2 regions of the Desulfitobacterium sp. genome follow, and region 2 is predicted to be linked to the other one. Evidence: riboswitches for the same ligand, from Rfam matches in the RefSeq annotation. Region 2 holds a riboswitch; the other holds the start of a gene.
The links. Region 2 has a riboswitch for glycine ahead of AC1U9U_RS05970 (ACT domain-containing protein). Riboswitches for the same ligand answer to the same signal wherever they lie in the genome.
Positions count from the first base shown of each region.

Region 1 (15,673 bases), on a different contig from region 2:
ATCCCAGCTTATGCCCCCGTTGCGCCGGCGTTGTCAGCAATCTTTAACGGATCTTGATATGAATACGGAAATAGTTTTTAATATCACTATGGCTTAAGCGTAGATATTTTTTTAAGGAGTGCTGCAAACTATTTTTCCTAGTAGTAGTATGCAGCCCTCCTTCTTTGTTTAGAAAAACTGAGAAATATAATAGAACTTTTGGAAAAAGTTCATGGACAAGTGCTTAATAAATTAGTATCATAAAAATAATAAGTTGTTTACAAATACAAATTATTCTATAAATAATAAATAAAGAAGAGATTAATGTGATATAGGGTATGGATGTTATCCCAGTGCAGAGGTAGGAGATGAGAGGATGAAGCTCACAGAGGGCATTGCGAATCGCATTGTTGATTTGATTTATTCTGAAAGCGGGTTTCATGGTATCGTATGTGACACAGCAGGGAAAATAATTGCTGATTCGGCAAAGCAACGGGTTGGAATCGTACATAACGGTGCCCAACGCATTATGACAACCTCAATAAACGATATCCGAATTACAGCGGAGGATGAGGCTCAATCCCAAGGAAAGTTAAGAGAGGGACTTAATATTGCTATTACCTATGAGGGTGAAAAGGTGGGGACCTTTGGTGTCGCCGGGCCTCTGGACATAGTCATTCCAGTAGCTAAGGTTGCGGCGGCGATGGTTGCTTCCTTGCTCCGAGATGAGGAACTAAAAGAAATTCTGAAGGAACATGTGTCACGGATGGGTGAGGCCTTGGAACAGGCTGCCGGGGCGATTCAGGAAATGGCGGCCTCTTCTGAGGAAGTAGCCGGTGTAAGTCAGACTGTGGCCACGGAAGCTCAAGATGCTAAAAAGCAAGTCAAGGCTACGGAAGGGGTTCTGGAATTTATCCGCCGTGTCTCCAAGCAAACCAATCTTTTAGGCCTGAATGCAGCGATTGAAGCGGCCAGGGCGGGGGAACATGGTAAGGGGTTTTCGGTGGTAGCCGGGGAAGTTCGTAAACTGGCGGAGGAGAGTAATCGCTCAGCTAATGAAATTAATATTTTGCTAACTAAGTTTCAGAATACCATGGAAGAAGTCGTCAAAGGGGTATTTCAAAACAATGTGATTACCCAAGAACAAGCAAGAGCCACCCAGGAAATTGCTCAGATGGTTGAGGAGCTTCAGCAGGTTGGCAATGAGTTAAATACTCTTGCCAATAAGCTTTAAGATGAAGTTGTCTAAATTGTCCGATTATTAATTATTAGAAATGAGTTATACAATGTAGACGAAAGCCCCTTCCCTGATTATAATAAGATCAGCAAATAAATAATGTTCGAATGATTCCGGTAGGAGAGACCCAAAGTTTTGGGCGCCGAAGGAGAAACTTCCTGGATGTCGCAGATTCAGTAGGGGAAACTCTCAGGCAAAAGTACTGCTGGAAGACGAAACTCTGGAGAGCTTCTCAGATGAGAACACCAAAGGGGTAGCCATAGGGCAAATCTCTCAGGTTAAAGGACAGAGGTAACGCGACGCGTTATTTATCTGTCTTTTTATATTTTCTTTCATGTTTTTTTAAGATTAGTAAATACTGTTATTTTAAGGAGGTGTCCAAAGTGACAGAACTCAAAAGAACACCGCTTTATGAGGAACATCTAAAAGCTGGGGCTAAACTTATTGATTTTGGCGGTTGGGAAATGCCTGTCCAATATGCCGGAGTTATTGAAGAACACAAAACAGTGCGAAACAAAGCAGGGCTTTTTGATGTCTCTCATATGGGCGAAGTGGAGGTGAAGGGAAAGGAGGCCCTTGCCTTTATCCAGTACATATTGACCAATGATATTTCACGAATTCAGGACAATCAAATTCAATATTCCCCCATGTGTTATCCCGATGGGGGAATCGTGGATGACCTGCTGGTTTATCGCTATAACCAGGAACGGTTTTTCATAGTTGTTAATGCTTCTAATGCGGACAAAGATTTTTCTTGGATGCAAGAGCAGGCTGTGAATTATCAAGTACACCTTGAAAATCGCTCCCCTGAGTTTGCCCAATTAGCTCTGCAGGGGCCTTTGGCAGAAAAAATTCTTCAGAAACTTACAACTCTTGATTTAAGCCAAATTAAGTATTACTGGTTTACTCATGGAGAGGTAAATGGAGTTAGCTGCCTGATTTCCCGGACGGGGTACACAGGTGAAGATGGATTTGAACTATATTTTGCCCCGGAAACGGCTCCGGAAATGTGGCGGAAAATCCTTGAGGTAGGGGCAGAGGAGGGTGTGCAACCAATTGGTCTGGGAGCACGGGATACACTGCGCTTTGAAGCCCGCTTACCCCTATACGGCAATGAGCTGGGCCGTGATATTTCACCTCTGGAAGCAGGGTTGGGGGTCTTTGTCAGACTGGATAAGGAGAACTTCATTGGCAAGGAAGCCTTACAAGCTCAGAAGGAAAAGGGAGTACCCCGCAAGTTGGTAGGTCTGGAAATGATCGAACGAGGAATTGCCCGTTCTCATTATCCCTTACACAAGGAGGGGAAGGAAATCGGCTTTGTCACCTCAGGTTCTTTCTCACCGACCCTTAATAAAAATATCGCCTTAGGTCTGATTTCCTCAGAATATGCTCAAATGGGCGAAACCCTCGAAGTGATGATTCGGGGTAAAGCAGTAAAAGCCCAGATTATTCCCTCACAATTCTACAAACGGCACTAGCAGGCCGGAAAGTGAAACAAGGGGACAGTCCCTCTGTTTCAAAAAGCGTTGTCATGCTGAGCGCAGCCAAATGCATCATAAATGAAACAAGGGACCTGTCCCTCTGTTTCAACATATAAGGAGGAAAATTATTATGAATCCAGTGGAATTAAAGTACAACAAATCTCATGAGTGGGCAAAAGTAGAAGGTAACACAGTGACCATAGGAATCACTGATCATGCTCAAGATAGTTTGGGTGATGTGGTTTTTGTGGAATTACCGGATAACGATGCAACTGTAGAAGCGGGACAGGCTTTTGGAACCGTTGAGTCCGTTAAAGCTGTATCGGATATTAATTCCCCGGTAAGTGGTAAAGTGATCGAGTTCAATCAGGAGGTTCTCGATTCACCCGAACTGCTGAATAACGATCCCTACGGTGAGGGCTGGCTGATCAAAATCGAAGCTGACGACCTCAAAGAACTGGATAAATTAATGTCGGCAGCGGAATATGAGGCTTTTGTGGCAGAGGAGGGCTAATGATGAATTATGTGCCGAACACCGTAGACCAGCAAGAACAAATTCTTGCCCGGATAGGAGTCAACTCTTTTGAAGAGCTTTTTGCGGACATCCCGGAAAGCGTTCGGCGCCAAGCCCAATTGAAGATTCGGGAAGGAATGTCGGAGCTCGAATTAGTGAGATATATAGGTGACCTTGCTGCACAGAACAAAACTGTTGAAGAATATACTTCTTATCTGGGAGCGGGGGCTTATGAGCACTTTATTCCCAGCTATGTGGATCAGCTCCTGCTCCGCTCGGAATTCTATACGGCTTATACTCCTTACCAGCCGGAGATCAGCCAGGGAACCCTCCAAGCAATCTATGAATTTCAGACCCTTGTCTGTGAATTAACGGGAATGGATGGTGCCAATGCTTCTATGTATGATGGGGCATCGGCTTTAGCAGAAGCGGCTCTGATGAGCTGTGACGCCACCCGGCGAAAGAAAATCCTAGTCCCCCAGACTATTCATCCCGAATACCGGGAGGTATTGCATACTTATCTCCCGCCTCGCGGAGTGGAAATTGTCGGGATTCCTTATGAAGATGGGGTAGTTAACTTGGAAGCTCTGGAAAAAGAGCTTAATCAAGAGGTTGGGGCGGTTCTGCTGCAAAGTCCTAATTTCTTCGGTTCCATAGAGAAAGCCGAGGAAATTGCCCGGATGGCACATGCTAAGGGTGCTTTAATGGTTATGGTGGTAAACCCCGTTTCCTTAGGACTCCTTAAATCACCGGGGGAATTGGGCGCGGATATCGCTGTCGGTGAGGGGCAGCCCTTTGGCAATCCTCTGAACTACGGAGGCCCCTATCTTGGCTTCTTGGCCTGCCGGGATAAATATCTTCGCCGGATGCCAGGTCGGATTGTGGGAGCGACCAAGGACAAAAACGGCAAGAAGGGCTATGTGCTTACTCTCCAAGCCCGGGAACAGCATATCCGCCGGGAAAAGGCAGCCTCTAATATTTGTTCCAACGAAGCCCTTTGCGCCTTAGCTTTTACTATTCATTTATCTGGTCTGGGGAAAACCGGCCTCAAGGAAATGGCAAAGCTTAATCTGCAAAAGGCTCACTATGCCGCCCAAGAAATTGCGAAAGTTCCCGGGATGAAGCTGGCCTTTACCGGGCCCTTCTTCCACGAATTCGTGATCGCTACGGAAAAAAGCCCCGCCCAAATCAATGAGGAGCTGCTGAAACATCAAATAATTGGTGGCCTCGATCTTTCCCGGTTCTATCCCGAATTGGATCATCATCTTCTTTTCTGTGTAACAGAGACGAAGACTAAAGAAGATATTGATGGGCTAATCGCCAGATTGGGGGAGATTAAATGAAAGCTTTAGAGCCGCTTATCTTTGAATTGAGCCGCGAGGGAAGAACCGGGGTTAGCTTGCCTCCCTGCGATGTACCGGAAGCATCTTTGGAATCCTTAGTGCCGAGAGAATTCTTGAGAGAAAAGGAACCGGAATTGCCCGAAGTCTCCGAAGTGGATGTTGTCCGTCATTTTACAAGGCTTTCTACCTTCAATCATGGGGTCGATTCAGGTTTTTATCCCTTAGGTTCTTGTACTATGAAATATAACCCCAAGGTTAATGAAAAGTTAGCCCGCCTTCCTGGCTTTAGCCAGATCCATCCTTATCAGCCTGAGGAATTAACGCAAGGGGCCTTGGGTTTGATGTACGAGCTTCAGGCCGATCTTAAGGAAATTACCGGTATGGAGGCCTTTACTTTGCAGCCTGCTGCCGGAGCTCATGGAGAAATGACCGGTATCCTTATCATCAAGGCTTATCATGAGCATCGTCTGGACCTTAAACGGACGAAGGTTATCGTTCCGGATTCGGCCCATGGTACTAACCCGGCAACTGCTGCTATGGCTGGGTATGATATCGTGCAGGTTCCCAGCAATGAGCGGGGTGGGGTGGATATAGAGGCTTTGCGTCAAGTTGCCAACGAAGAAGTGGCAGCTTTGATGCTGACCAACCCTAATACCTTAGGTCTTTTTGATGAGAATATCTTAGAAATCGCCAAAATCGTTCATGATGTAGGTGGACTCCTCTATTATGACGGGGCCAATGCCAACGCCATTATGGGGATTGCTCGTCCCGGCGATATGGGCTTTGATGTAATCCATCTTAATTTGCACAAGACCTTTTCTACCCCTCATGGCGGTGGGGGACCGGGAGCAGGTCCTGTGGGAGTCAAGGAGTTTCTTGCTCCTTATCTGCCCAAGCCGGTGGTTGAGCGAACAGATGAGGGAAAATACTTCTTAAATTCCGATCGTCCCCTGTCTATCGGTCGAGTGCGGGCTTTCCAAGCCAACTTCGGGGTACTGGTAAAAGCCCATGCCTATATCAGGGCTCTAGGCGGGGAAGGGTTGACTGCGGCCTCGAAAAATGCTGTGCTCAATGCTAATTTCCTCATGAGTATCTTAAAAGAGCATTATTATTTACCTTATGACCGCATTTGCATGCATGAATTCATCATCACCCCAAAAAACCTTAAGTCCTTTGGTGTTCATACCCTGGATATCGCCAAAAGGTTAATGGATTATGGCTATCATCCACCGACTATCTACTTCCCTCTCATTGTCGAAGAGGCTATGATGATCGAGCCCACTGAGACGGAGAGCTTGGAAACCTTGGAGCAATTTGCGCAAGTCTTGATGCAAATTGCCGAAGAGGCAAGGTCTGATGTAGAAAAGGTGAAGAACGCTCCCCACAGCACTCTGGTCACTCGCTTAGATGAAACCGGGGCTGCTCGTAAGCCGGATCTCCGTTGGCGAAAGGCTGATTGAACGGACAAGAAATCTCCTCTCCTTATATTTTGTCGGGAGGGGAGATTTTTTTGGCTGTATAGTGAAAGTATCTCTTTTTATCAGAAGTAGAAATCTTTCGTAGGCGGATAATTTTTATTAGTTCTCATGTCCCTGAATACTTTGGGATATGCTAAGCAAAGATAAAGAATAGTTCTAACTCAAAGTAGTAATATTCAGACACAGATTTTTGGCGAATTATGGAGTATAATTAGTTAATGTGTGCTAGAGATAAAGTAAACTAAACCAAACCAGGAGGTAATTATAATGAATACCTTTAAAGTGCCGGTCGGAATTTCCAATCGTCATGTCCATCTCACCGAAGAACATATCGGCATCTTATTTGGGGCAGGCCATCAACTAACTAAAACTAAGGATCTATCCCAACCCGGTCAATTTGCCTGTGAAGAAAGTGTAACCTTAGTTGGACCTAAGGGATCTATGCCTAATGTGCGTGTTCTGGGACCGGCACGGAAAGCCACTCAAATCGAGCTGGCCGCCACTGATACCTTTAAGCTAGGCGTTAAGCCCCCTGTACGGGATTCGGGAGATATCGCCGGGACTCCGGGAATGGAACTTGTGGGCCCGGCAGGCAAAGTACAAGTTGATGCCGGAACCATTATTGCTGCCCGTCATATTCATATGACCCCGGAAGATGCCGAAAAATATGGCCTAAACGACGGTGATCATGTAAAAGTTCAGGTTACCGGACCGCGTGCCGGGGTCTTTGAGCGGGTCTTGATTCGGGTAAACCCCAATTATGCTCTGGACATGCATGTGGACACCGATGAGGGCAATGCTTTCGGTCTTAAAAATGGCGATTTACTGGACGTTATCATCGAAAAGTAAAACAAATTGCGCTATTGCAGCAATCGTAGCCATAAGTACTGAAAATAAATTATAGAACTCTAGGGAGTTCATGAGGGAAGGTTGACCGGATGGGAGACCTTCCCTTTTACTTTTTTGTGCGGATGTCGAATTATGAGGGGGGTCTGACACTCTTAAGATTCGACAAATAAGAGAAGCCTGGTCGCTCTTTCAGAGTGGCTAGGCTTCCTCGCGTTAATTGCTCTTATCAATAAATTAATAATATCCAAATAATTAGAAAATTGTGGTATAATCGCATTGTACAACTAATAGGGCTAGGTGGGCGGTCGATCCTCCATGAAAGGAGGTGAGGCTTATGAGTACGTATGAAGCATTGATGTATGCTGTGGCATTCGCGACTTTAATTGTATTAATAATTAACGGAATGCAAAAGAGCAAGTAGCCCATCCCTAGCAAGAGAGCTATTTGCTCCGACCTTAAATTGCCGCTCACTGCGGCTAGTTGTACAGCCGGGATGTTAGCGTCATCCCGGTTTTTATTTATATGCTATTTCTATATGTATTATACGATAATAAGCTATTAATATCAAGTTGACTGCTTTGTTCGTTAGTGTCAAGATTAGTCTTGCAAGAGAAAATAGTGTATCATAGAAGCAATGTTATTTTGGCTAATTCTAAGGGGGATGCCAATGCCGGAAGGTAAGAAGCTTAAGATCATCATCATCGGGGGAGGAGCGGCCGGTCTTTTTGCCGCGGTGATTGCCGGCCGTGCCGGAGCGGAGGTTACGATTCTAGAGAGGAATCAACGGGTCGGTAAGAAAATCTTAACCACAGGCAATGGGCGTTGTAATTTAACTAATACGGATCTGCACATTTCCCATTATCATGGCCAAACCCCCAAATTTGCTTATAGTGCTTTGCAAGCCTTTGATAATTTCCAAGCTATTGAGTTTTTCGAGGAGCTGGGAATTACCCATAAAGTAGAAGATGAAGGGAGGTTTTTTCCTTTTTCCAATCAAGCCTCCAGTGTCTTAGATGTCCTGCGTTATGAAGTGGAACGTTTGGGTATCGAGACGGTCCTGGAGTCCGAGGTAAAAGAAATTGTTAAGCTGGCCAAAGGTTTCGAGATATTGGACAAGAGTGGGAATAAGTATTCCGCTGATCGGGTTATTTTGGCTGCGGGAGGAAAGGCAGCTCCTAATTTAGGTTCCAATGGCAGCGGCTATGCTTTAGCAGAAAAACTGGGGCATCGGCTAGTGGAACCTTTTCCGGCCTTAGTGCAACTGAAGCTGGCAGAACCCTTTCTCAAACAGATCAAAGGGATTAAATTTGACGGAGCAGCGGAAATTTTGCATAAAGGAAAAACCTTGGCTCAAGCTCAGGGGGAAATTTTATTTACTGATTACGGGATATCGGGACCGCCAATTTTTCAATTAAGTCGTACTGCTGCCGAGTATCTTAAGAAGAACCGGGAAGTTTGGCTTAAAGTAGTAATGATCCCTACATGGTCTAAAGAAAAACTCGGTGAACACCTTAGAAAACGCCGGCAGGATCATCCGGAGAAAAGTGTGCACTTTAGTTTTGTGGGCTTTATCAATAAGCAACTGGCAGCGGTAGTATTAAAACAGGTAGGTATCGAAGATATCAATAAGCCGGTTTCCGCGTTAACGAGCCGGGAAAAGGAGGGTATACTTCACCTTCTGCAAGACTGGCGTTTCCAAGTGACCGGAACCAATAGCTGGACTGCTGCTCAAGTCACCGCGGGAGGAATCGATGTCCGGGATATTAACCCCGCTACAATGGAATCGAAGCTTGTACCGGGGCTGTATTTTGCCGGTGAGATTTTAGATATTGACGGGGACTGTGGGGGCTATAACCTGCAGTGGGCTTGGTCTTCGGGATATGTAGCCGGTAAAAATGCTGGGGGCGCGTGCGTATGATCGTTGAGTCAATTGCAGATCCTGACCTTTACGCTCCAGTTCAATCTAATGCCTTTTAGCTAATTCGATCTTTATTGTGAAGAGAGAACTGGATATAATAAAGATATTATGTTAAAAAGAAAAGATAGACAATAAGAGGAGAGAACTATGAGTACTAATTTTAAGGATAGCTCACCGCCTAAGGAGCATAGCTGGAAGGTTTGGTGGGAATTGATACGGCCACATACTTTGACGGCCGCCATTGTACCGGTTCTGCTGGGATCAATCTTGGCACTGCTGGAAGGTAAAAAGCATCTATTGCTTTTTGCGGCGATGATGATTGCCAGCATCCTTATTCAAGCAGCTACGAACTTATTTAATGAGTATTACGATTACAAACGGGGGCTGGATACGGAAAAGTCGGTGGGAATTGGCGGCGGTATTGTGCGCCATGGCATGTCACCCCGTTTTATCATGACCTTAGCCTTGATAATGTATGGTATCTCGGTATTATTGGGTGTCTACATCTGTGCCTCCTCTTCATGGTGGCTGGCGGTGGTTGGCTCATTTTGTATGTTAATGGGTTACCTCTATACGGGGGGGCCTTTTCCGATTTCCTATACACCTTTAGGAGAACTGTTTTCCGGCTTATTCATGGGCTTCTTGATTATTCTAATTGCTTTTTTCATTCAGACCGGCTATGTTTCAAGCACTGCTGTATTAGTTGCCGTTCCCAGCGGTATCCTTGTCGGTCTGATTAACCTAAGCAACAATCTCCGTGATCGGGATGGGGATAAAGCTAATGGACGGAAAACAATTCCGGTCGTTCTTGGACCGGAAAGGGCTATTACTTTTATGGGGGTTATGTTCGGCAGCGCTTATCTGTGGTTAGTTGGTCTTGTAGTTGCCGGAATTATTACCCCCTGGGCTCTTATCGCTTTATTCAGCATACCGAAAGCCATTCAAGCTACCAAGGGATTCGTTGGCAAGACAGAGCCCATCACGATGATGCCGGCAATGAAAGCTTCCGGGCAGACTAATACCTTTTTCGGGTTGCTTTTAGCCTTGGGCTTATTGATCGGTTATTTAACGTAGAATTAACTGGGAGCTTCCTTATAACTTAGATAAAACCCGCTTTTGGCGGGTTTACGTTTATTTTTTCAGACTTCCATATATATATACGATGGAAGAATTATATCGGGTCAAGATACTTCGCTAATCGCTCAGCATGACAAATGGCAAAACTATTAGTCATCCTGAGCATGTGGGTCGGATCTTCTACTTGGATGTTATAAGTCCGCGGTGAATGGAGGAGACAGCGGGAATGAGTGGGAAACTAAAGCTGGTTACTGCCATGTTGATCTTCGGCAGTATCGGCGTTTTTGTCAAAAACACAAATCTTTCTGCTAGTGAAATAGCATTTATACGAGGTGTTATTGGCAGTATTTTTTTATTCGGTATTAGTTTTATCCTTAAAAGCAAGATCTCCCTACGCAGGCTAAAGGAAAATGCCCTGCTGCTGATCCTTTCCGGTGCGGCGATTGGTTTTAATTGGATCTTGCTTTTTGAAGCCTATAATTATACTACGGTTCCTAATGCCACCTTGAGTTATTATTTTGCACCGATTTTTGTTATGGCCTTGGCTCCTTTTTTGCTTAAGGAAAAGCTTAGTCCGGTTAAGGTCGCCTCAATACTTATGGCTATGTTTGGGTTGGTGCTAATTATCTATAGCGGCGGGGACAATCTGGGAAGTGGTTATGATCATACTAAAGGGATATTGTTAGGTCTTGCCGCGGCAGCTCTTTATGCCGGTGTCATTATCATGAATAAGTTTATCAAGAACCTTTCCGGCTACGAAACAACCTTAGTACAACTGGTTATGGCGGCTCTAGTAATTTTACCTTATACCCTGAGCCAAACGGGTGCTTTTCAAGGATGGAATTCCTCATCGTTATTGTTTGTTCTTATCTTAGGTATTGTTCATACAGGAATTGCTTACTTCTTATATTTTTCAGCGGTTAAAGAACTAAAGGGGCAAACCATAGCTGTCTTAAGCTACATTGATCCTATCTCGGCGGTGGTTTTCGCGGCAATATTTTTGGGGGAAGGCATGAATCCGCTGCAAATCTTCGGCGGGTTATTGATCCTGGGCTCAACCTTTATGAGTGAACGAATCGGGGAGGCAAAATAGTAATGGGTCAAGATGCTTCACTGCGTTCAGCATGACATTCTGCTAGTGTCATCCTGAGTGCAAGCGAAGGATCTTTTGCGGGTTAGTATAGTGACAAAAGGTTTTATTACTAGTGTAGGATAACCGATTATTGGAGTGGATTAAAAGAGGAGGGAAGTGGATGAGTAATAGTATTGAGGCATTGGGCATCTTTGCCTGGTTTGGTTTTGTCCTTCCGTTTGAAGAACGAATCAACTTGATACGCGAAGCCGGCTTTGCAGGCACTTCTCTTTGGTGGGAGGATGAATTTGATCCTTTTCCTATGCCAAAGGAAAAAATGCCGGCATATGTAAGGGAAAAAGGCTTAATCCTGGAGAATATCCATGTACCTTGGTGTGATTCCAACCATTTATGGTCGGAAAATGATTCATTAAGAAAGGCAATCGTTGCTCAGCATACTCAATGGCTCTACGATTGCGCAAAGTTTGAGATCCCGATTTTGGTCATGCACCTCTGCGATGGGGAAAATCCTCCGGTTTTTAATCAATACGGGGTAGAAAGCTTGGGAGGGCTGGTCTGCCTTGCGGAGAAGCTGGGGGTCAAAATAGCCATGGAGAATACCCGGCGGCTCGAACTAGTATCCTCTGTTCTCCAAAATATCTCTTCAGACGCGTTGGGTTTTTGCTTTGACAGCTCACATCACCGACTCACCAATCAGGAAGACTTTCAGATTCTTGAAGTATATGGTGAGCGTTTATTAGCCACCCACCTATCGGATAACGACGGACTGGTTGATCGGCACTGGCTGCCCGGTCAGGGTAGTATTGATTGGTCGGGGTTAGTTAGTAATTTGCCCTGCTCCTATAAGGGATTTTTGACATTGGAAGCATATCCCAACCAGCTGGAAGCCCAAGGTTCGCCACGGGAGTTTTTGGCAAGGGCTTATGAGAGCATAAAAGGCATCCACAATCAAGTTAATAAAAGCCGTTAATAATATTAACCATAAGGCAGTTATAGCTCGGAAAGCTATGGCTGCTTTTTTACGCTATTCGGAAGGTATTTTTATTGTTTGCCGGGGAAAACTGAATTCTGAAGCCATTGGCGAGGTGAAAAGTATTGACACCCTCAAATAAGGAAAAAATGTTTGTCGAGAATATTCATGAAGATAATCATAAGGCTAACCGTGAGGACAAGGAGATTAATCAGTCCTTGGATTGGCAGGAATTGCAGGACAAGGTGACTCAGCTTTATTTAGTCATGGAAAGGATTAATCTTACGGATTATATTGCTTACCTCAATAATCCCCGCAGGCTTCTTTGGCTTAATTTCGGGGTTGGGCTGGTGAAGGGATTGGGGGGTGCTATCGGGGCCACGGTTCTTTTAGGCCTTTTAGTAATGTTTTTAAAGAATTTAGTCCTTCTAAATCTTCCCGTCATCGGCGGAGTTATTGGGGAAATCGTCAAAATTGTCAATGCCCATAACGGGTACTAGAGCAAGGAGGAGGCTCAACATGGAAGATGCCAAATATGCAAAGCTAGTTGAACAACTGAAGAAAGATAAGCAGGATGCCATGGAAACTTCCCGAGAATTGATTTCTGGGGATATGCGTGATTCTATTTCGGAGTTATCCTTAATCGATAACCACCCTGCCGATATTGCCACAGAAGTATATGAACGTTCAAGGGATGTAGCGATTCAGGATCGCCTTAAGCATCGAACCGATGCTATTGATTCCGCCCTTCAACGCTATGAAGAAGGCAAGTATGGTATTTGTGAGCGCTGCCAAAAGGAAATTCCCCTGGAGCGCTTAGAAGCTTTGCCCTATACTACGGTCTGTACTGCATGCAGCCGTTTAGAAGAAAAAGAGGAACAGCATAGTTTGCATCGTGATCCGGTAGAGGACGAGAATCTCAATATGCCTTTTTCAAGGACCTTTAACGATGGAACTGATCGGGTCGAATTTGATGGGGAGGATGCTTGGCAAGCGGTAGCCAGTTTTGGGACTTCTGATTCGCTGCAAGATCTCGGGACTAATCGTGATGTTAGTGATCCCAATGAACTTTATGAAGATGGCGACGAAGTGATCGGAGCGGTTCAAGCAGTGGAAACCCTTGAGGTTGAAGTGGAGCCAGGTTTCGGCAACACTGTATACTACGGAAGAAAACACGGTCGTACCTAAGATTGCTCATCCCTGCTTTTCTGTGATAAGATAAGATGAACTAGAAGTGGGGAGGGTATCGCTTGTTAATATGGCTAACCATGGCCGGGGTTTGGATTATCGATCGGGTAATTAAGGTATTAATTCAAGATAATTTTTTCCTCGGTGAGTCTGTAGTTATTTTACCGAAAGTACTTCATTTAACCTATGTCTTAAATCCAGGAGCCGCTTTTGGCTTATTACCCGGTCGATCTCGGATTTTTATCCTTACGGCCATTATTGTCCTGGTGGGTATTGTTATTGCCCAATATAAGATCCCTCGCGGAGAATGGTTAACCCGTTTGAGTCTGGGGCTAATCGGTGGTGGAGCTCTTGGGAATTTTTATGATCGATTGTTTATTGGCAAAGTAGTAGATTATTTCGATTTTCAAATCTGGCCTTTTGTCTTTAATTTTGCCGACAGTGCTATTGTGGTCGGGGTTGGCTTGATGATGTTGCATATATTTGTTCAGGACCACAGGGAACGGAAGCTCAATGATAAAAATAGTGGGGAAAGAAATGGAACGGGGATAGATAGGTTTGAAAAAGACTAACGAAGCTTTGCTTGTTGAAGAACAAGAATTGGAATACGAACCGGAGGAGGAAGGGGAGGTTAGGCTGGAGCTGGAACTTCCCGAAGGGACCCGCTTGGATGTGGGTGTTACCGAGATGGTGGAAAAGAGCCGGGCCTATGTCCAAGGTCTGATCTCTAAAGGCCATATTTTGGTTAATGGTGCAGTGAAAAAGTCTAATTATAAGATTCGCCAAGGGGACCGGATTCAGGTGGTACTGCCACCGCCGGAAGAGCTAAAGGTTGAAGCTGAGGCAATACCTTTGGATATTATTTATGAGGATGATGATCTCTTAGTGGTCAACAAACCACAGGGAATGGTTGTTCACCCCGCTCCGGGAGCTTGGACCGGTACTTTGGTTAATGCCCTTCTCCATCATTGTCAAAATCTTTCCGGGATTAACGGTGTACTTAGGCCGGGTATCGTTCATCGAATCGATAAGGATACTTCCGGTCTTTTAGTAGTGGCTAAAAATGATTTGGCCCATCATGGTTTAGCAGAGCAGATCAAAGCTCATAGCATGACCAGGCGCTATCAGGCAATTGTTCACGGAGTGATTTTTGAACCTTCCGGCACAGTAGATGCTCCCATTGGCCGGGACCCAAGCGATCGCAAAAAAATGGCGGTGGTTTTTCGCAACTCTAAAGACGCCGTAACTCATTATGAAGTCCTAGAGCGATTTCGGGATTTTACTTTCCTTCAAGCTCGCCTCGAAACGGGAAGAACCCATCAGATTCGCGTTCATATGGCTTATCTTAAGCATCCTGTCCTGGGAGACCCCTTATACGGACCAAGGAGGAACCCCTTTGAGCTACAAGCACAGATGCTCCATGCCCTGCTCTTAGGTTTTAAGCACCCAAGAACAGAAGAATATTTGGAGTTCAGCGCCTCACCTCCGGAAACTTTCCAAAAGGTTTTAGAAGCTATTCGTTGTCAGGAACTAGGGTAGCTTGAAATAAGTGTCTAATTAATATCTTCGATCTGCCAATCAATGGGTTTCTCCCCTTGGGATACTAAAATATTATTGACCTTAGAGAATGGTCTGCTGCCGAAAAATCCGGCATAGGCAGAGAGAGGGCTGGGATGAACAGATTTAATAATAAAATGTTGGGGATTCTTGATAATATTTTCCTTAGCTTGAGCATTTTTCCCCCAAAGGATAAACACTACGGGCTCCTTGCGCTGATTCAAGAGGGTGATCACTTTATCCGTAAATTGATGCCATCCTATCTGAGCATGAGAGTTGGCTTGACCGGCGCGAACCGTCAGAGAAGTGTTTAGGAGCAAAACTCCCTGATCTGCCCATTTTTTAAGGTAGCCATGGTTGGGGATCCTGCAGCCAAGGTCGCTGGCCAATTCCTTAAAGATATTTTGTAAAGAAGGTGGGGCCGGTACACCGGGTTTGACGGAAAAACTCAATCCATGAGCTTGGTTGGGACCATGGTAGGGGTCCTGTCCTAGGATTACCACCTTCACATCTTTGTAAGAAGTAAAGTGCAGTGCGTTAAAAATATCATACATATCGGGATATATGGTTCGGGTTCGGTATTCCTGAATCAAATACTTTCTCAGTTTCTGATAATATTCCTGATGAAATTCATCCTTTAATAGTTCATGCCAATCATTTTTTAATATTTGCATTTTTATCACCCTTAGTATTATATCATAGCGTAGGTGATGATTTTTCAACAATCTTCGATTGACAAGGGACAAAATGTAATATAGACTAAACTAAATGAAGCCTTTAAAATGGTCCCGTGAGACACAGAAGGCAGGAAGAGGTAGGTAAACTGTCTGCTGTGAGTAGGCAGTTTTTTTATTCAGCCAGTTTTCTTTAGCGAATTCTGAAAGGAGTGCAAGCTTTGGAAGGAATCACAAAAAGCAAGATTCTTGATGCCGACGGAATTCGCCGGGCAATCACTCGAATCGCCCATGAAATCGTGGAAAAAAATAAAG
Region 1 is NZ_CEVWNY010000034.1:7,689-23,361, reverse strand. Features, by position in the region: partial or broken gene ileS (isoleucine--tRNA ligase) at 1-47, shown strand, start outside; partial or broken gene AC1U9U_RS07410 (sugar diacid recognition domain-containing protein) at 356-748, shown strand; gene AC1U9U_RS07405 (methyl-accepting chemotaxis protein) at 746-1,213, shown strand; glycine riboswitch at 1,324-1,431, shown strand; glycine riboswitch at 1,433-1,509, shown strand; gene gcvT (glycine cleavage system aminomethyltransferase GcvT) at 1,600-2,694, shown strand; gene gcvH (glycine cleavage system protein GcvH) at 2,828-3,211, shown strand; gene gcvPA (aminomethyl-transferring glycine dehydrogenase subunit GcvPA) at 3,214-4,554, shown strand; gene gcvPB (aminomethyl-transferring glycine dehydrogenase subunit GcvPB) at 4,551-6,014, shown strand; gene AC1U9U_RS07380 (phosphate propanoyltransferase) at 6,300-6,881, shown strand; gene AC1U9U_RS07375 (BaiN/RdsA family NAD(P)/FAD-dependent oxidoreductase) at 7,543-8,799, shown strand; gene AC1U9U_RS07370 (1,4-dihydroxy-2-naphthoate polyprenyltransferase) at 8,947-9,873, shown strand; gene AC1U9U_RS07365 (DMT family transporter) at 10,103-10,969, shown strand; gene AC1U9U_RS07360 (sugar phosphate isomerase/epimerase family protein) at 11,130-11,939, shown strand; gene AC1U9U_RS07355 (DUF5665 domain-containing protein) at 12,089-12,439, shown strand; gene AC1U9U_RS07350 (TraR/DksA C4-type zinc finger protein) at 12,459-13,127, shown strand; gene lspA (signal peptidase II) at 13,190-13,699, shown strand; gene AC1U9U_RS07340 (RluA family pseudouridine synthase) at 13,686-14,666, shown strand; gene AC1U9U_RS07335 (uracil-DNA glycosylase) at 14,681-15,358, opposite strand; gene pyrR (bifunctional pyr operon transcriptional regulator/uracil phosphoribosyltransferase PyrR) at 15,580-15,673, shown strand, end outside.
Region 1: another riboswitch for glycine. It lies ahead of gcvT (glycine cleavage system aminomethyltransferase GcvT); the one in region 2 lies ahead of AC1U9U_RS05970 (ACT domain-containing protein).

Region 2 (15,673 bases):
AAAGTTTGGGCTTTATCAGCGGACATCAAGACTAACGCGGACGCGCCATCATTGCGGCCGGAAGAATTTCCGGCGGTTACAGTGCCATCCTGTTTGAAAGCTGGTTTTAAGTCGGATAATGCTTCCATAGTTGTTCTTCGGGGATGTTCATCGACGGAAAAATAGGCGGCTTGCCCTTTGCGCTGAGGTACTGGAAAAGGAACAATCTCATCCTTGAATTTACCGGATTCAATTGCGGCAAACGCTCTTTCTTGACTCTGTAAAGCAAATTCATCTTGTTCTTGCCTGCTGATATTATATTTAACCGCTAAATTCTCAGCCGTCATCCCCATTGTCAGCTCCCCGTAGATTTCTGAAGGTTGCGAACGGGGCTGGCTTTCTGTATTAGGGTCAAGAAATAAAATATTTCCTGCTTTGGCACCGTAACGTATTTGACGGCTATAGTAGGGTGCTGTACTCATCGACTCGACTCCACCGGCGATTAGAATATTATTCAACCCCAGAGCAATTTGGTGTGAACCATTCAGAATAGCCTGAAGTCCAGACCCGCACTGCCGGTGCACTGTATAACCCGGAACTTCCACAGCCAGCCCTGCTTTAAGTGCGCTCAAACGGGCAATATTTGGATTATCGGCACTCTGCTTACCATGGCCGAATATTACTTCTTCTATATCGTTACCGATATCTTTACCGGTTCGTTTTATAGCTTCTCTAATTACAAAAGCAGCTAAATCCTCCGGCAAAATATCCTTAAGTGCTCCTCCAATTCGTCCTACAGCGGTACGAGCTGCAGATACAATTACGACATCCTTCAAGTGGATTCCTCCTTATATTCAGCTCTTACTCTACGGGGTTAAGGATTATTATTATCTTCCCATATAATTGGGTGATCTTTTTTCTAAAAAGGCACTCAGGCCCTCATTATGGTCCTCTGTCCCAAACACCACTGTCTGGGCAAGTCTCTCCATATATAAGCCTGAATTTAGGTCTGTATTACTGCCGGCGTTGATGACCGCTTTTGCAAAACGAACTGCGAGCGGGCCTTTTTGCAGAATCGATTTTGCCATGTCCTTAGCCGCATTAAGTGATTCTCCTCTTGCCACAACCTTATTTACAAGCCCAATACGCAAAGCCTCAGCGGCATCAATTATTGAGCCGGTAAGAATAAGTTCCTTGGCTTTTCCTATTCCTACTAAGCGAGTCAAGCGCTGTGTACCACCTGCTCCGGGTAAAATTCCAAGATTTAGTTCCGGTTGTCCAAGTTTAGCATTTTCCGCTGCAATGCGCAGGTCACATGCTAAGGCAAGCTCACATCCCCCGCCTAAGGCAACACCATTAATCGCTGCAATCGTGACTTTTTCCATTGATGCTAAACGATTGAGGACAAATTGATTTTCGTTGAGATATGTTTCTAAAATTGTACGTTCTTTTAGGGCAGCTATATCGGCTCCGGCGACAAAGGCCTTTTCTCCGCCGCCTGTAAAGATGACCACCTGAATTGACTCTTCATTTTCGACCCATTTGATGACTTCATCTATATCCCTAACTGTCTGCCGATCTAGGGCATTCCGTACGGCAGGGCGATTAATAGTCACTATCCCAATCCCTTGATCAACCTCAAGGATAAGATTTTGGAATTCCACGATCATACCCCCTATTTATCTGTATAGTCGTAAACGCCTTTCCCAACTTTACGTCCTAAACGACCGGCATTTACATACTTGACCATTAGCGGAGCGGGTTTATACTTTTCGCCGAGCGTTTGGTGAAGATACTCTAAAATCTTTAAGCGAACATCTAATCCTATGAGATCAACCATTTCAAAAGGCCCCATGGGATGATTTAAACCGAGTTTAATGGCTTTATCGATATCTTCCGGCGTACCAAGTCCTTGCTCAAGCATAATGAAGGCTTCATTGCCGATCATGGCGTTGATTCTCGATGTAACAAAACCGGGATATTCATTGATCTTTACCGTTTCCTTACCCATTTGATGGCAAGCAGCGGCCGAAATTTCATAGGTTTCCGCTGATGTTTCCAGAGCACAGATAATTTCGACCAATTTCATCATGTGTACCGGGTTGAAGAAGTGGAGGCCAATAACTTTCTCAGGCCTTTTTGTAGCAGCGGCAATTTCTGTGATGCTCTTCGCTGAGGTATTGGTGGCGAGAATTGTGTGAGCTGGACAAAAGGAATCTAACTTTGCAAAAATCTCCAACTTTAATTCTGTAATCTCGGGTACTGCCTCAATTACTAAGTCTACATCTTTAACTGCTTCTTTTAAGTCGGTTACGCAATGGATATGAGCTAAAGCCGCTTCTTTTGCTTCGGGTGTTACTTTACCGCGTTCAACACCCTTTTGCATATTACCTTCAATTATTTTTAAGGCGTTAGCCAAGACCTCTTCACTAACATCCTGCATGTTAACGTCAAAACCACCAAGAGCGCAAACATGTGCAATTCCTCTGCCCATTGTTCCGGAACCAATAACAGCAACTTTATTTACATTCATTTTTATACACTCCTCCTATTGAATATACTCATATTCTTTTAATAACTGGGCACTGATGATGTTCTTTTGAATTTCGGAAGTGCCTTCATAAATTCTGGTAATCCGAGCATCGCGATAATACCGTTCGAGTGGAAAATCCTTCATATATCCCATGCCGCCAAAAATTTGCAACGCCTTATCCGCAACACGGCAATAGGCTTCGGATGCAAAGTATTTTACGGTAGCGGCGTCCTTAATTACTTTCATTCCCTGATCAACCATCCATGCTACCTTATAGGTTAGTGCCCTCGTCGCCTGAATATCGACCTCCATATCGGCTAACATATGTGAAATAGCTTGGAAAGAAGCAATCATTTTACCGAACTGTACCCTTTGTTGAGCGTATATAGTGCTAAGTTCCAGCAACTTCTGCATAGAACCGAGATTTCTAGCTGCCATCCCTGCCCGGCCGTTCGCTAAGATTTTTAGGGCATTGACATATCCCTTACCTTCCTGACCCAAGATATTTTCCGCAGGAACTTCGCAGTCTTCAAAAATGATCTCTGCCGTATGTGATCCTCTTAAGCCCATCTTACGTTCTACAGTACCAATGCTAAATCCGGGGAAGTCTTTTTCCACGATAAAGGAGGTAATTCCTTTAGCCCCCATAGACTTATCGGTTGCTGCCATTACAGTAAATACCGAGGCTTCAGTTGCATTTGTAATGAAGTGTTTTGTTCCGTTGAGGATGTACTTATCCCCCTTACGCACCGCGGTTGTCTTAAGATTCGAAGCTTCTGAACCGGCTCCGGGTTCAGTCAAAGCAAAGGCACCAATTTTATCCCCAGCCGCTAAATCAGGCAGGTATTTCTTCTTTTGTGCCTCATTGCCCATTTCAACAATCCCAACAGTCCCGATACCGTTGTGGGCGCCAATTAAGGTCGTGAACCCATTCGCTGTTCTGCCTAGTTGTTCAAATATTAAACATTTACTAACCATATCCATCCCGGTGCCGCCATATTCTTCAGGAATGCTTAAGCCAAACAACCCCATATCCTTTGAGGTTTCGATAATGTTCCCAGGAATCAGGTCTTCTTCATCTATTTTCTGGGCAACTAAATCAACTTCATTATCTACAAAATCCTTAACCGTTCTAACAATTAGCTCTAAATCTTGATCAATACTAAAATCCATAATCTTTTCTCCCCTCTATTCCTACGTGCTAAATAATTCCCTTTTCCCTTAAAGTCTCAATGCCACTCATACTGTAGCCCAAATGCTTCAAAACTTCATTAGTGTGTTGTCCCAACAAAGGGGGAGCTATTCTGACCGAACCAGGAGTATCCGAAAGGGTGTAAGGAATTCCTAATACCTTTAACATGCCAACCGTGGGATGTTCTATCTCCTGAATCATTCCTCGATGCACTACTTGAGGTTCTTGTAAAACCCGGGCGATATCGTTAATGGGACCTCCTGGAACACCGGCTTGCTTTAGCTTTTCGGTGAGTTCCTTGGTCGTAAGGGTTTTTGTCACTTCTGTCATCCGAAAAATGAGTTCAGTTCGATTTTTTACCCTATCGGCATTAAGGGCAAACTTAGGATGCTCTTTAAGTTCGTCCAGGCCAATTGCATCACACATTTTCCGCCAAAGCCAGTCATTGGGAACCGCAATAATGGCATAACCATCTTTGGTTTCAATTGCATTATATGGAGCCAGGCTAGGATGTCCTGAGCCCATTCTTTGCGGGGATTTGCCTGTGGCCAATACACCTTGTGCTAAGTAGACTTGCAGAGAAACGATCGATTCCAGAAGTGAAGCTTCGACATATTGGCCCTCGCCTGTTTTTTCTCTAGCCCAAAGGGCCATCATCACACCGAGAGCAGCATATAGACCCGTCGTAAGGTCTACAATTGAGAAACCAACCCTAACCGGGGGACGGTCTGGTTCGCCGGTGACACTCATTAACCCGCCAAAGGCTTGTAAAACGAGGTCATAGGCCGGTTCATCCGCCATTGGACCTGTTCTTCCATAACCGCTCACGGCACAATAAACAAGTCTTGGATTGATTTTTTTTAATTCTTCATAACCTAAGCCGAATTTCTCCATAGTCCCATTGCGAAAGTTTTCAATTAATACATCCGCTTCAAGCACAAGCTTTTTGACGATTTCCTGACCTTCTTTAGTTTTAAGGTTTAAGGTCATTGCCCGCTTGTTCTTATTCAGACTCATAAAGTAGCAACTTTCGCCCCCCTGAGTAGGAGGAACATAGCTTCTTGTCTCATCGCCAAGTCCTGGTTGTTCTACCTTGAGCACATCTGCCCCCATATCTGCCAGCAGCATGCTGCCATAGGGCCCGGCCAAAGTGCGCGAAAGTTCTAAAACCTTTATTCCTTCGAGCGGTCCATTCATATTTCTCCTCCCCAAAACAGTAATTATCATAATCGGAACGTAATCCCGTTAATGGAACGTTAAGTTTAAAAAAATATATAGTATTTTGGAAGTGGGTAGGTTGACCCACTTCCAAAAGTCAACTTTTTTACATTGCTGGTTTTTGCTCTGTAGAATAAGGGTTATACATTTTTTCTTTAACGAATAATGCAGGGATTATACCTGTTAAGGCATACGATATACCCAAGAGCCCAAGTCCAAAACCGATTGAATGTGTTTCAGCAACCATGCCAATAATCACCGGTGCCATCGCTGCACCTGCTCTTCCGATATTATAAGCACCACCTACGGCTGTCCCCCTAACATCAGTAGCAAAGCTTTCCGTCATGAATGTTGCATTTACGGCGTAAGGCATACCATATAAGAACCCGAAAATTGTAAGCAGGAGGACAATGTTACCAGGAGTATGGTAGAGAATAATAAAGGGTAAGAATAATGCTGTGAGCAGGCCACCTGTTACATACATTGCTTTCCGACCGAGCTTATCAGCTAACCAACCGGTTACCATTTTGCCAATAATCATAGCGGTATATGTTCCAACTAAGTAACTTGTCATAGTTTTAAAGTTAAAGTTTAATTCACTGACTAAGTAAGTTGGTAGCCAGGAACCTACGCCATAATAACCAAACTGCAAGAAGGTAGAAGTAAGGCTCCAAATGAGGAAGGGTACGAGTATCTTACGGTCAGTAAGGATTGTCTTCCATTCGCCCCGCCGTCTAACTACCGATTCCTTGGTCGCTGTTTGCCATCCCGCGGGTTCGGGTATAAAACGCCTCATAATAATGGCCAAGATGACTGGCGCCAAGGCTATCATGAATAGCGGACGCCAACCGTAGCTTGGGAGAATGGCACCTGCCAATAAGGCGGCAACCAAGTAACCGACTGACCAACCGGCTTGAACAGTACCAAGTATGGTTGTTCTTTTTTCTGTTGGCACGTATTCCGACATTAGGGTGTTGCACACCACATATTCTGCCCCTAAGCCTAATGCAGAGATGAAGCGAACAATGGCAAATTGCCAGTAAGTTTGCGTGAAGGCAAGAATAAATGTACCGATTGAAAAGACAATAATGGTCCAGGCAACAGTTTTTACCCGGCCTATACGGTCAGCTAACCAGCCACCGAAAAAACCACCAATAGCCATCCCTATTAAGGAATAAGTACTGAGTGCACCGGCTTGGGTTTTAGTGATCTGAAAATCGCTCATTAAATGGGTTAAACTTAAAGATAGAAATTGTAAATCCATCCCATCTACCAATAAACCAATGAAGGAAGAGATAAAGACCAAAATCCATATTTTGTTAGTCCTATTGTTGGCTTGCACCATAAAGTAACCTCCTCAATTTCTTTATAGTTCACTCCTAATCCCTCATGATTTCCACTCTTTTTTCTCTTTAGATAATTCCTCAATTTTATACTATCTATAAAGGGGTAAGTGCTTGGTTAATATCACCTCTTTCCGGATAAAGTTCAATTTGGATATTGTTCCGTATATGGAACGATATTCCTCAATTTGAACAATGATATACACAAAACTTTTTTTAGTCAATACACTTTCTGAATTTTCCGAAGATTAATTTTATTTCGGAATAATTCTATTGCTTACATGGATTACTCGGTTTATAATTGGTCTAAAAATCTCCCAACAATTAGGAGGAAAAGAATATGGAAGTTGCCAAGCAACGATCCGAGGTTCCAGCTGTTCAAGCAGCAATCCGGATTCTTGAGTATCTCAGTCGATATAAATATAAAAACAGTACATTATCGGAAATTGCCAAGAATTTAGAAATTAATAAAAGCACCTGTCACCGGATTTTAAAGGTTCTAGAGGACTATCACTTCGTTTTTTATGAGCAGGAGACAAAAAAATATAGCCTTGGCTCTTATCTCATAGTGCTGGGTTCAAGGGCTTCAGAATTCACCAATTATTTAGACATGATAAAACCAATATTAAAATGGCTTTGTGCTGAAACAGAACAAACCTGTGTATTATTGGAACCCATTGCGGACTATAAGCTAATGTACGTAGCCAAAGAGGAGCCCAATTTTCCCGTTAGAGTAACTGTTAATGTCGGGCAACACTTTCCGTTGACAAGTGCTTCTTTTGGCAAATGTTATTTAGCCTTTTTAGACCAAGCGGAAGCGGAGCAGCGTATTAAAAAAATTGGCTTTAAGCAATTTACCAGTAAGTCAATTACAAATTTAAAACAGTTCAAATTGGAGTTAGCGAAAGTACGCCAACACGGTTATGCGGAAAGTTTCGATGAGCATACAGTAGGCGTATACGGCATTTCTGCGCCGATTTTTAACGAGAATATGGATATAGTTTTCGTGGTAGGCTGTGTCGGCCTATCCCAACAATTAAATTCTCCTTCCAAGGATCATTGTGCTAAGCAAGTAGTCGAAGCAGCTAAAAAAATAACGAGATTGATAGGCGGTCGTATGCCCAAAAATCTATAAACGGGCTATTTTTTTTAATTCAGGCTAAACTTGAAGAACTTATCTCGATATTTTGTGAATCTTAGCAAAGTTCCTATAACTAGCTCTTTAGGACAAATCGGATAAAAGAAAGATGTAATGACTTACTCCTGCTTAAATGAGAGCAGGGCTATTGCAAAGCGATCAGAATAGTTCAAAAAAGTAGTTTTGTGACGTCCCTTTTCTTTAAAAATAAACAGAAGGTTCATTCTAGAGTTTACAACTCCCCAAGATTGTGTATATAATACTTTAGAAGTTAATAAGGCTGGATGATCTTTTCAGGAGGTATGTTAAGCCATGGCCGACTGGAAAAGGACAGGACTCTGGAGAGTTCCGCAAGGACGCCGAAGGGGCAAGACAGCTAAAACTGTTCAATCTCTCAGGCAAAAGGACAGAGAATTTAAGCGTGTTGAATGTATGCCATGATGAATGACATATGGCTACAAAGATTCGCCTAAAATTTCGTTCGCCGGAGTCAAGCTTAATTTGACTCTTTTTTATTTCCTGGAGGAATGCGTGAAGGATCTTATAATTTACTCATTGCGGGAAAAATGAAAAGAATTAAGAAAAGAAAAGGGGTAAGGAAAATGAACTTTGAAAATGCTAACGAAACCTCCAATCGCGTGATCATCTCTATTTTAGGTAAGGACCAGATCGGAATTATCGCTTGGCTGACCGGGCGTTTGGCGGAGAAGTCTATCAATGTACTCGATCTTAGCCAGACTATCCTGCAAGGATTCTTCACCATGATCATGATCGTAGATGTGACCCAAGCCACCATTTCTTTAGGGGATCTCACCAAGCAATTGCAAAATGAGGGAGAAGCCCGGGGCTTGAGGGTCAATGTCCAGCATGAAGATATCTTCTCCTTCATGCATCGGATATAAGGAGGTCGAATTAATTATGAAAATGCATATCGCACCTCATGAAATTCTGCAAACCATCGAGATGGTGGAAAATGAGAACCTGGATATCCGTACAATTACCATGGGAATCAGCTTGCTGGATTGTGCCGGAGATGATATCCGGCAAGTAGAGCAAAAAATTTATGATAAAATCACCCGCAAAGCCGAGCACTTGGTAAAGGTAGGGGAGGGTCTTGCCTCCCGTTATGGGATTCCTATTGTTAACAAAAGGGTTTCCGTAACACCGGTTGCTCTCTTAGGTTCCAACTTTAATCCTGAGGAAATGGTTAGATTGGCTAAGTCCCTAGATAAGGCAGCTAAGGCAGTAGGAGTCAATTTCTTGGGGGGATTTTCCGCCCTTGTTCAAAAAGGCTTGACCAAAGGGGACCGGGCCTTGATTGAGGCGATACCACAAGCATTATCCGAAACGGATATGGTCTGTTCCTCAGTAAATATAGGCTGCACCAAGTCCGGCATCAATATGGATGCAGTTCTAAAAATGGGTGAAGTGATCCTGGAGTGTGCCCGCCGAACTGCGGAGCAGGATGGAATCGCTGCAGCAAAATTAGTAGTCTTTTGCAATGCTCCGGAGGATAATCCCTTTATGGCCGGGTCCTTCCATGGAGTGGGCGAGCCGGAAACAGTGATCAATGTGGGGTTAGCGGCCCCGGTGTTGTCGCTCATGCTGTAAAGAAGAACCCCCAAGCGGATTTGGGGGAGCTGGCTAATCTAATTAAGCGAACGGCTTTTAAAATTACCCGGATGGGTGAATTGATCGGTCGCGAGGCTTCAAAAGAGTTGAAGGTACCTTTTGGTATCGTGGATCTGTCCCTTGCTCCCACGCCGGCGGTTGGAGATAGTGTAGCGGAAATCATAGAGAATATGGGCTTCGAGCGTTGCGGAGCTCATGGGACTACAGCGGCCTTGGCTTTACTTAACGATGCGGTAAAAAAGGGAGGAGCAATGGCCTCTTCTCATGTGGGGGGATTGAGCGGGGCTTTTATCCCGGTCTCGGAAGATGCGGGAATGATCCAAGCAGTGGAGCTGGGGGCGCTAAGCATCGATAAGCTGGAGGCTATGACCTGCGTTTGCTCGGTGGGCTTAGACATGATTGCCATTCCGGGGGATGTAGAACCGGAGACCATTGCCGGAATCATCGCTGATGAAGCGGCTATTGGCATGATTAATAAGAAGACAACTGCGGTACGGGTAATACCGGCCATCGGCAAAAAAGTCGGGGACCGAGTGGAATTCGGGGGACTTCTTGGCGGTGCTCCGGTGATTAAGCTTAATCCCTTTTCGTCCCGCGAGTTTATCCGTCGCGGCGGTAGAATTCCTGCCCCGATTACCAGCTTGTCTAACTAAGCAAGATCCTTCGTCATACTTCCTCAGGATGACATTGAGTTAAACTTGCATGCTTCTTTAGGGCGACAATAATAACATGGGTCTGTCAAACTAATATCTAAGCCTGTCAAACTAATATCTAAGCCTGTCATACTATATTTAAACCTGTCATACTGAGCGGTAGCGAAGTATCTTGACCAAGAATCTATACCCGAATTTATAAAGGGGTTAAAATTATTCCAATCACATTTTTTTGGGGTTGCTCGGGGTAGAATAAGTCATAAGCAAATTACCGAATTGAGATAAAGGGGGATTATCTTATGACTCAGATTATGAAAAATATTGAGTTCTCCAAGGTATTGGACTTAAGGGAGCTGATTACCTATCAACCGGGACAAGTGATTAGCCGGACCATTGCCCAAAACTCTATCGTCAGTATTACCTTATTCTCCTTGGATGAAGGTGAAGGGATTAGCACCCATAAGACTTCCGGCGATGCCATGGTCCAGATTCTAGATGGAGAAGCTGAGATTACTATCGGTGAGGAAGTTTTCAACGTAAAAGCGGGGGAAACCCTCATTATGCCATCGGATATTCCCCATGGGTTAGAAGCTCGCCAACGTTTTAAAATGTTGTTGACTGTTATAAAGTATTAAGACTTGGGAGTATAGAATCTAACCTTTAGGCAAAAAGGCAGTTTAAGCTGCCTTTTTTACTTGCTTTCGGGCGCAAGCCGGGCTTTCTTTAAGTCATGCAGGCATGAGCAGCGTTACCCAGGGATGGAACGATTGTTATAGCTTAATGTGATTAAATATTGTATACTTGGCCATAAAAGGTTGCTTGATTAAAGAAATGTAGGTAAATTATAACCATGCCTCATTAGGAGGAAATACCTTAGAATACGGAGGATGCTCATGATACGTCTAATTAATAATGGAACATACCTTATTCAAGGGAAACGACCCTTAGAGGTAAAAGATACAAATGTATATTTGGGTCAGGAACTCCTTAATCCTGAAACCGCTCGTAAGAATACCATGGCTTATCAGATTCTCTCCCGGCATAATACTTCCGGAGATATGGATCAGTTGAAAATTCGTTTTGACGCCTTAACTTCCCACGATATTACTTACGTGGGGATTGTCCAAACTGCCCGGGCTAGTGGTTTGAAGGAGTTTCCTCTCCCTTATGTATTGACTAACTGTCATAACAGTCTCAATGCAGTAGGAGGAACAATTAATGAAGATGACCACGTGTTTGGTTTATCTGCGGCGAAAAAATACGGTGGCATTTTTGTACCTGCTCATCAGGCCGTAATTCACCAATATATGCGGGAAATGATGACCGGCTGTGGCAAGATGCTCCTCGGTTCCGACAGCCATACCCGTTATGGCGCTTTTGGCACCATGGGTGTAGGTGAAGGGGGACCGGAGCTGGTCAAACAACTTCTGAATAAGACTTATGATATTAAATATCCCGGCGTTGTCGCTATTTATTTGGAGGGCAAACCCCAGCCGGGGGTAGGTCCTCAAGACGTAGCCTTAGCAATTATCGGGGCGGTATTTAAAAATGGCTTTGTTAAAAATAAAGTGATGGAGTTCGTGGGTCCCGGCATTGAAAATTTATCCGTGGATTTCCGCAGCGGTATTGATGTTATGACCACGGAAACTACCTGCTTAAGTTCCATCTGGGTAACCGATGATAAAGTGAAGAAGTATTTTGCCGTCCATGGCCGTGAGGATGCTTATGCTAAATTAGAGCCGGGTGAAGTGGCTTATTATGACGGCATGGTTGTAGTTGATTTAAGCAAGATTGTGCCGATGATTGCCCTACCTTTCCACCCCAGCAATACCTTTACCATTGCCGAATTAAATCAGAATCCTCTGGATATCCTCAAGCAGGTTGAAGAAGAAGGAAGGAAACAGTTGGATAATCCCCGGATTAAGTTCAGCTTGACCGATCGGGTTGTTAACGGCCGACTCCAAGTGGACCAAGGAATTGTGGCCGGTTGTGCCGGTGGCAGCTTTGAAAACATCATGGATGTGGCTGCTATTGTTGATAGTCATTCCGTGGGTAATAATTATCTTTCCTTTAGTGTTTACCCCGCCAGTCAGCCCATTTATTATGAACTGATTAAGCAAGGTGCTATCGGTAAACTCATGGAGGCAGGGACTTTGATTAAGACAGCCTTCTGTGGACCTTGTTTTGGGGCCGGAGATGTTCCGGCCAATGGCCAATTGAGCATTCGCCATACCACTCGTAACTTCCCCAATCGGGAAGGCTCAAAGCCCGGAGATCTGCAGATCTCTTCCGTAGCTCTGATGGACGCTCGCTCCATCGCCGCTACTGTCATCAATGGCGGACAGTTAACGGCAGCAACCGAGCTTGACTTTACACCCACTGAAGCGGAGTATGAATTCAACTCTGACATTTATGCCAAGAGAGTATATCAGGGGTTCGGGAATCCCCAAGTTGATGAAGAGTTAAGGTTCGGTCCTAATATTGCAGACTGGCCGAAAATGATTGCCTTGCCGGAAAATGTCCTTCTGAAATTTGCCGCTGTAATTCACGATCCCGTCACCACAACGGATGAGCTGATTCCTTCCGGGGAGACCTCTTCCTATCGTTCTAACCCCTTAAGACTGGCTGAATTCACCTTATCCCGTAAAGAACCTCAATATGTAGAGCGGGCCAAAGCAGTTCAGGCATTAGAGAAGGAACGCCAAAGTCTGGTCGGGGGTGAAAAGGACTTTACCGGTCTGAGTGAAGAATTGCGCTCAGTGGCAGAACAGGTGCTCAAGGCCGCTCCTAATTACGCAGATCCGGAAAGTGTACTTGCCAATACCGGAATCGGCACGGTGGTATACGCTGTAAAACCCGGCGATGGTTCGGCACGGGAACAAGCCGCTTCCTGCCAGAAAGTTCTCGGAGGTTGGGCTAACATTGCTCAAGAGTATGCGACAAAGCGTTATCGGAGCAATCTGATTAACTGGGGAATGCTGCCCTTTACTTGGGAGAAGGACCAAAATACGGTTTTCCAAGTAGATGATTACCTCTTTGTCTCGGGAATACGCCAAAGCATATTAAATGAAAATGACGAAATAACTGCTCAGTTGATTACTGCCGATGGGGTGAAAGAGATTAAGCTCCAGCTTAATCCTTTGACCCAGGATGAAAGAGAAATCATCCTCAAAGGAAGTTTAATCAACTATTATGCAGCGAAGTAAAACTTACTTTAAAAACCGAACTTAAAAATTACTAGAACTCTAGTTTAAAGATTCAACGCTGAGACGCCAAAATAAGGGTCTCAGCGTTTTTATTACGTCGGGTCATTCCGAGCCCAAACGTCAGGTCATTGTTATGAAATCATAGCTATTTGTCATCCTGAGAGAGGAACCGACCGAAGGATCTAGATCCCTCACGACCTTCGGGATGACAGAAAGGGCAAAAACTGCTAATGAATAATTTAACAAACATATTGTCGAAAAAGTAGGTGCCAAATCCTGTGGTCTGCTTTATAATGGTGAATGTATGTTGTTTGTTTCGTGTATTTTGTATATTTTATTACGGGAAAAGGGGTAGCATGAATCATGAATCAAATCGTTCATAACAATTTAGCGGTATCGGAATTGATTGAAATAGCTCTTAAACGCGGTGAAGGCGTTTTGGCTTCCACCGAAGCATTTCGGGTAAGTACGGGGAAATATACCGGACGTTCCCCTTTAGATAAATTTATTGTAGATGAGCCTTCTGTTCATGAGCAAATTAACTGGGGTAGTGTGAATCGTCCAATTTCCCCGGAAAACTTTGAGAAGTTATATGATGAAGTAAAAGCCTATACCCAAACTAAAGAGGAACTGTTCATCTTCGATGGATTCGCCGGGGCTGACGAAGAATATCGTCTTCCCATCCGCGTGATTAATGAATTTGCTTGGCAAAACCTTTTTGTTCATCAACTTTTTATCCGCCCTACCCAAGAAGAGTTAGCGAACCACCAACCGCAGTTCACGATTATTGCCGTACCCGGTTTTAAAGCCAACCCGGAAATCCATGGGACTCACTCCGAGGCTTTTATCATCTGCTCCTTTGAAAAAAGAGTTGTATTAATCGGCGGCACTCACTATGCCGGCGAGATGAAGAAATCAATCTTCAGTGTTATGAACTATTATTTACCCTTAAGAGAAGTTATGCCTATGCACTGCTCGGCAAATGTTGGTAAAGAAGGGGATGCGGCCTTGTTCTTTGGCTTGTCCGGAACAGGCAAAACAACTCTTTCTGCTGACCCGGAGCGCCGTTTAATCGGAGATGATGAGCATGGTTGGTCCCCAAATGGCGTGTTTAATTTTGAAGGTGGCTGCTATGCAAAATGCATAAACCTTTCAGAAGAAAAGGAACCGCAAATTTGGGGTGCCATTAAATACGGAACAGTATTAGAGAATGTGGTTCTTGAGCCGGAAACTCTCGCTGCAGATTATAATGACTCATCCCTAACGGAAAATACCCGGGCAGCTTATCCCATTGATTATATTGACGGGGCTGTTATTCCTGGAGTGGGCGGACATCCTAATACAATCGTGTTCCTTACTGCTGATGCCTTTGGTGTGCTACCCCCTATCGCCAAATTAACTAAAGAACAAGCTATGTATCATTTTATGTCCGGATATACCTCCAAACTGGCCGGTACAGAGCGGGGAATTACCGAGCCGGTGGCTACTTTTTCGGCTTGCTTTGGCGCACCTTTCCTACCTTTGGCACCCCAGGTTTATGCCGAGATGCTGGGAAATCGAATCGATACCTATGGCACCCGAGTTTACCTGGTTAACACCGGGTGGTCCGGCGGACCTTATGGAGTAGGCAAACGAATTGATCTTCGTTACACTCGGGCTATGGTTTCCGCGGCTTTAAACGGGTCTCTGGAAAAGGCTGAATTCACAGCTGATCCAATCTTCGGCATCTTGGTCCCTGATCAAGTAGAGGGAGTACCCAGCGAGGTTTTGAACCCACGTCTAACCTGGCAAGATCAAGAAGCCTATGCTGCTAATGCTAAAGAGTTGGCTCAGCGTTTTATTCAAAACTTTGATCAGTTTAAAGGGGCGGCTAAAGAGATTAAAGAGGCCGGCCCTAAGGCTTAAAGCTATGATCCTGAGTGCAACATGCATTCAGGATTTTAGTTTGATTATAAATATCTTAGGAGTGATCTTGTGAAGATAAAAGAGTATGAGGAAAAGCGAGTGATTATGAAATTCTTAAGCCTTATGCTAACCCTGCTGCTCCTATTTTTAGCAGCAGGCTGTACAGTTTCCGATGCTCCTGCTCCAAATAATCATAGCGGCTCAGGGGAATCAAATTCTACAAATCCTCAGGCTGATCTAAACTTAACAGTGAACTTTATTGATGTGGGTCAAGCCGATGCTACCCTTATCAGAACTCCGAATGGGAAGAACATACTTATTGATGCAGGAAATAACGCTGGTGCTAAATTTCTTACGAGTTACTTAAAGGAGCAGGGGATAGAGAAAATCCATGTTCTGATCGGAACCCATCCCCATGAGGATCATATTGGCGGCATGGATACAGTCGTTGAGAATTTTCAGGTCGGGCAAGTATTTTTGCCCAAGGTGACCGCTAATACGAAGACTTTTGAAGATGTTTTATTGGCTATTCAGGCAAAAGGGCTAAAGATTAAGGAAGGAAAAGCAGGGGTGAAACTTGACTTGGGTCAGGTCGCAGAAGGCCCCCGGCTTTCTGCCGAGATCATTGCTCCACGCGCCGGTAAATATGAGGATACCAATAACTATAGTATTGTCTTACGCTTGGTTTATGGATCAAATAGTTTTCTTTTTACAGGAGATGCAGAAGACGTCTCCGAACAGGAATTGCTGGCTGCCAATATTGATTTGCAAGCTGATGTTCTGAAAGTAGGTCATCATGGGAGTAATTCATCCACTACGCCCGGCTTCCTTGCTAAAGTTAAGCCTAAGTACGCAGTAATTCCGGTGGGAGGAG
Region 2 is NZ_CEVWNY010000024.1:9,219-24,891, forward strand. Features, by position in the region: gene AC1U9U_RS05935 (thiolase family protein) at 1-815, opposite strand, end outside; gene AC1U9U_RS05940 (enoyl-CoA hydratase-related protein) at 867-1,643, opposite strand; gene AC1U9U_RS05945 (3-hydroxyacyl-CoA dehydrogenase family protein) at 1,655-2,512, opposite strand; gene AC1U9U_RS05950 (acyl-CoA dehydrogenase family protein) at 2,528-3,685, opposite strand; gene AC1U9U_RS05955 (CaiB/BaiF CoA transferase family protein) at 3,714-4,901, opposite strand; gene AC1U9U_RS05960 (MFS transporter) at 5,029-6,267, opposite strand; gene AC1U9U_RS05965 (IclR family transcriptional regulator) at 6,606-7,400, shown strand; glycine riboswitch at 7,732-7,823, shown strand; gene AC1U9U_RS05970 (ACT domain-containing protein) at 8,006-8,305, shown strand; partial or broken gene AC1U9U_RS05975 (DUF711 family protein) at 8,322-9,688, shown strand; gene AC1U9U_RS05980 (cupin domain-containing protein) at 9,988-10,323, shown strand; gene AC1U9U_RS05985 (hydratase) at 10,582-12,894, shown strand; gene pckA (phosphoenolpyruvate carboxykinase (ATP)) at 13,258-14,799, shown strand; gene AC1U9U_RS05995 (ComEC/Rec2 family competence protein) at 14,905-15,673, shown strand, end outside.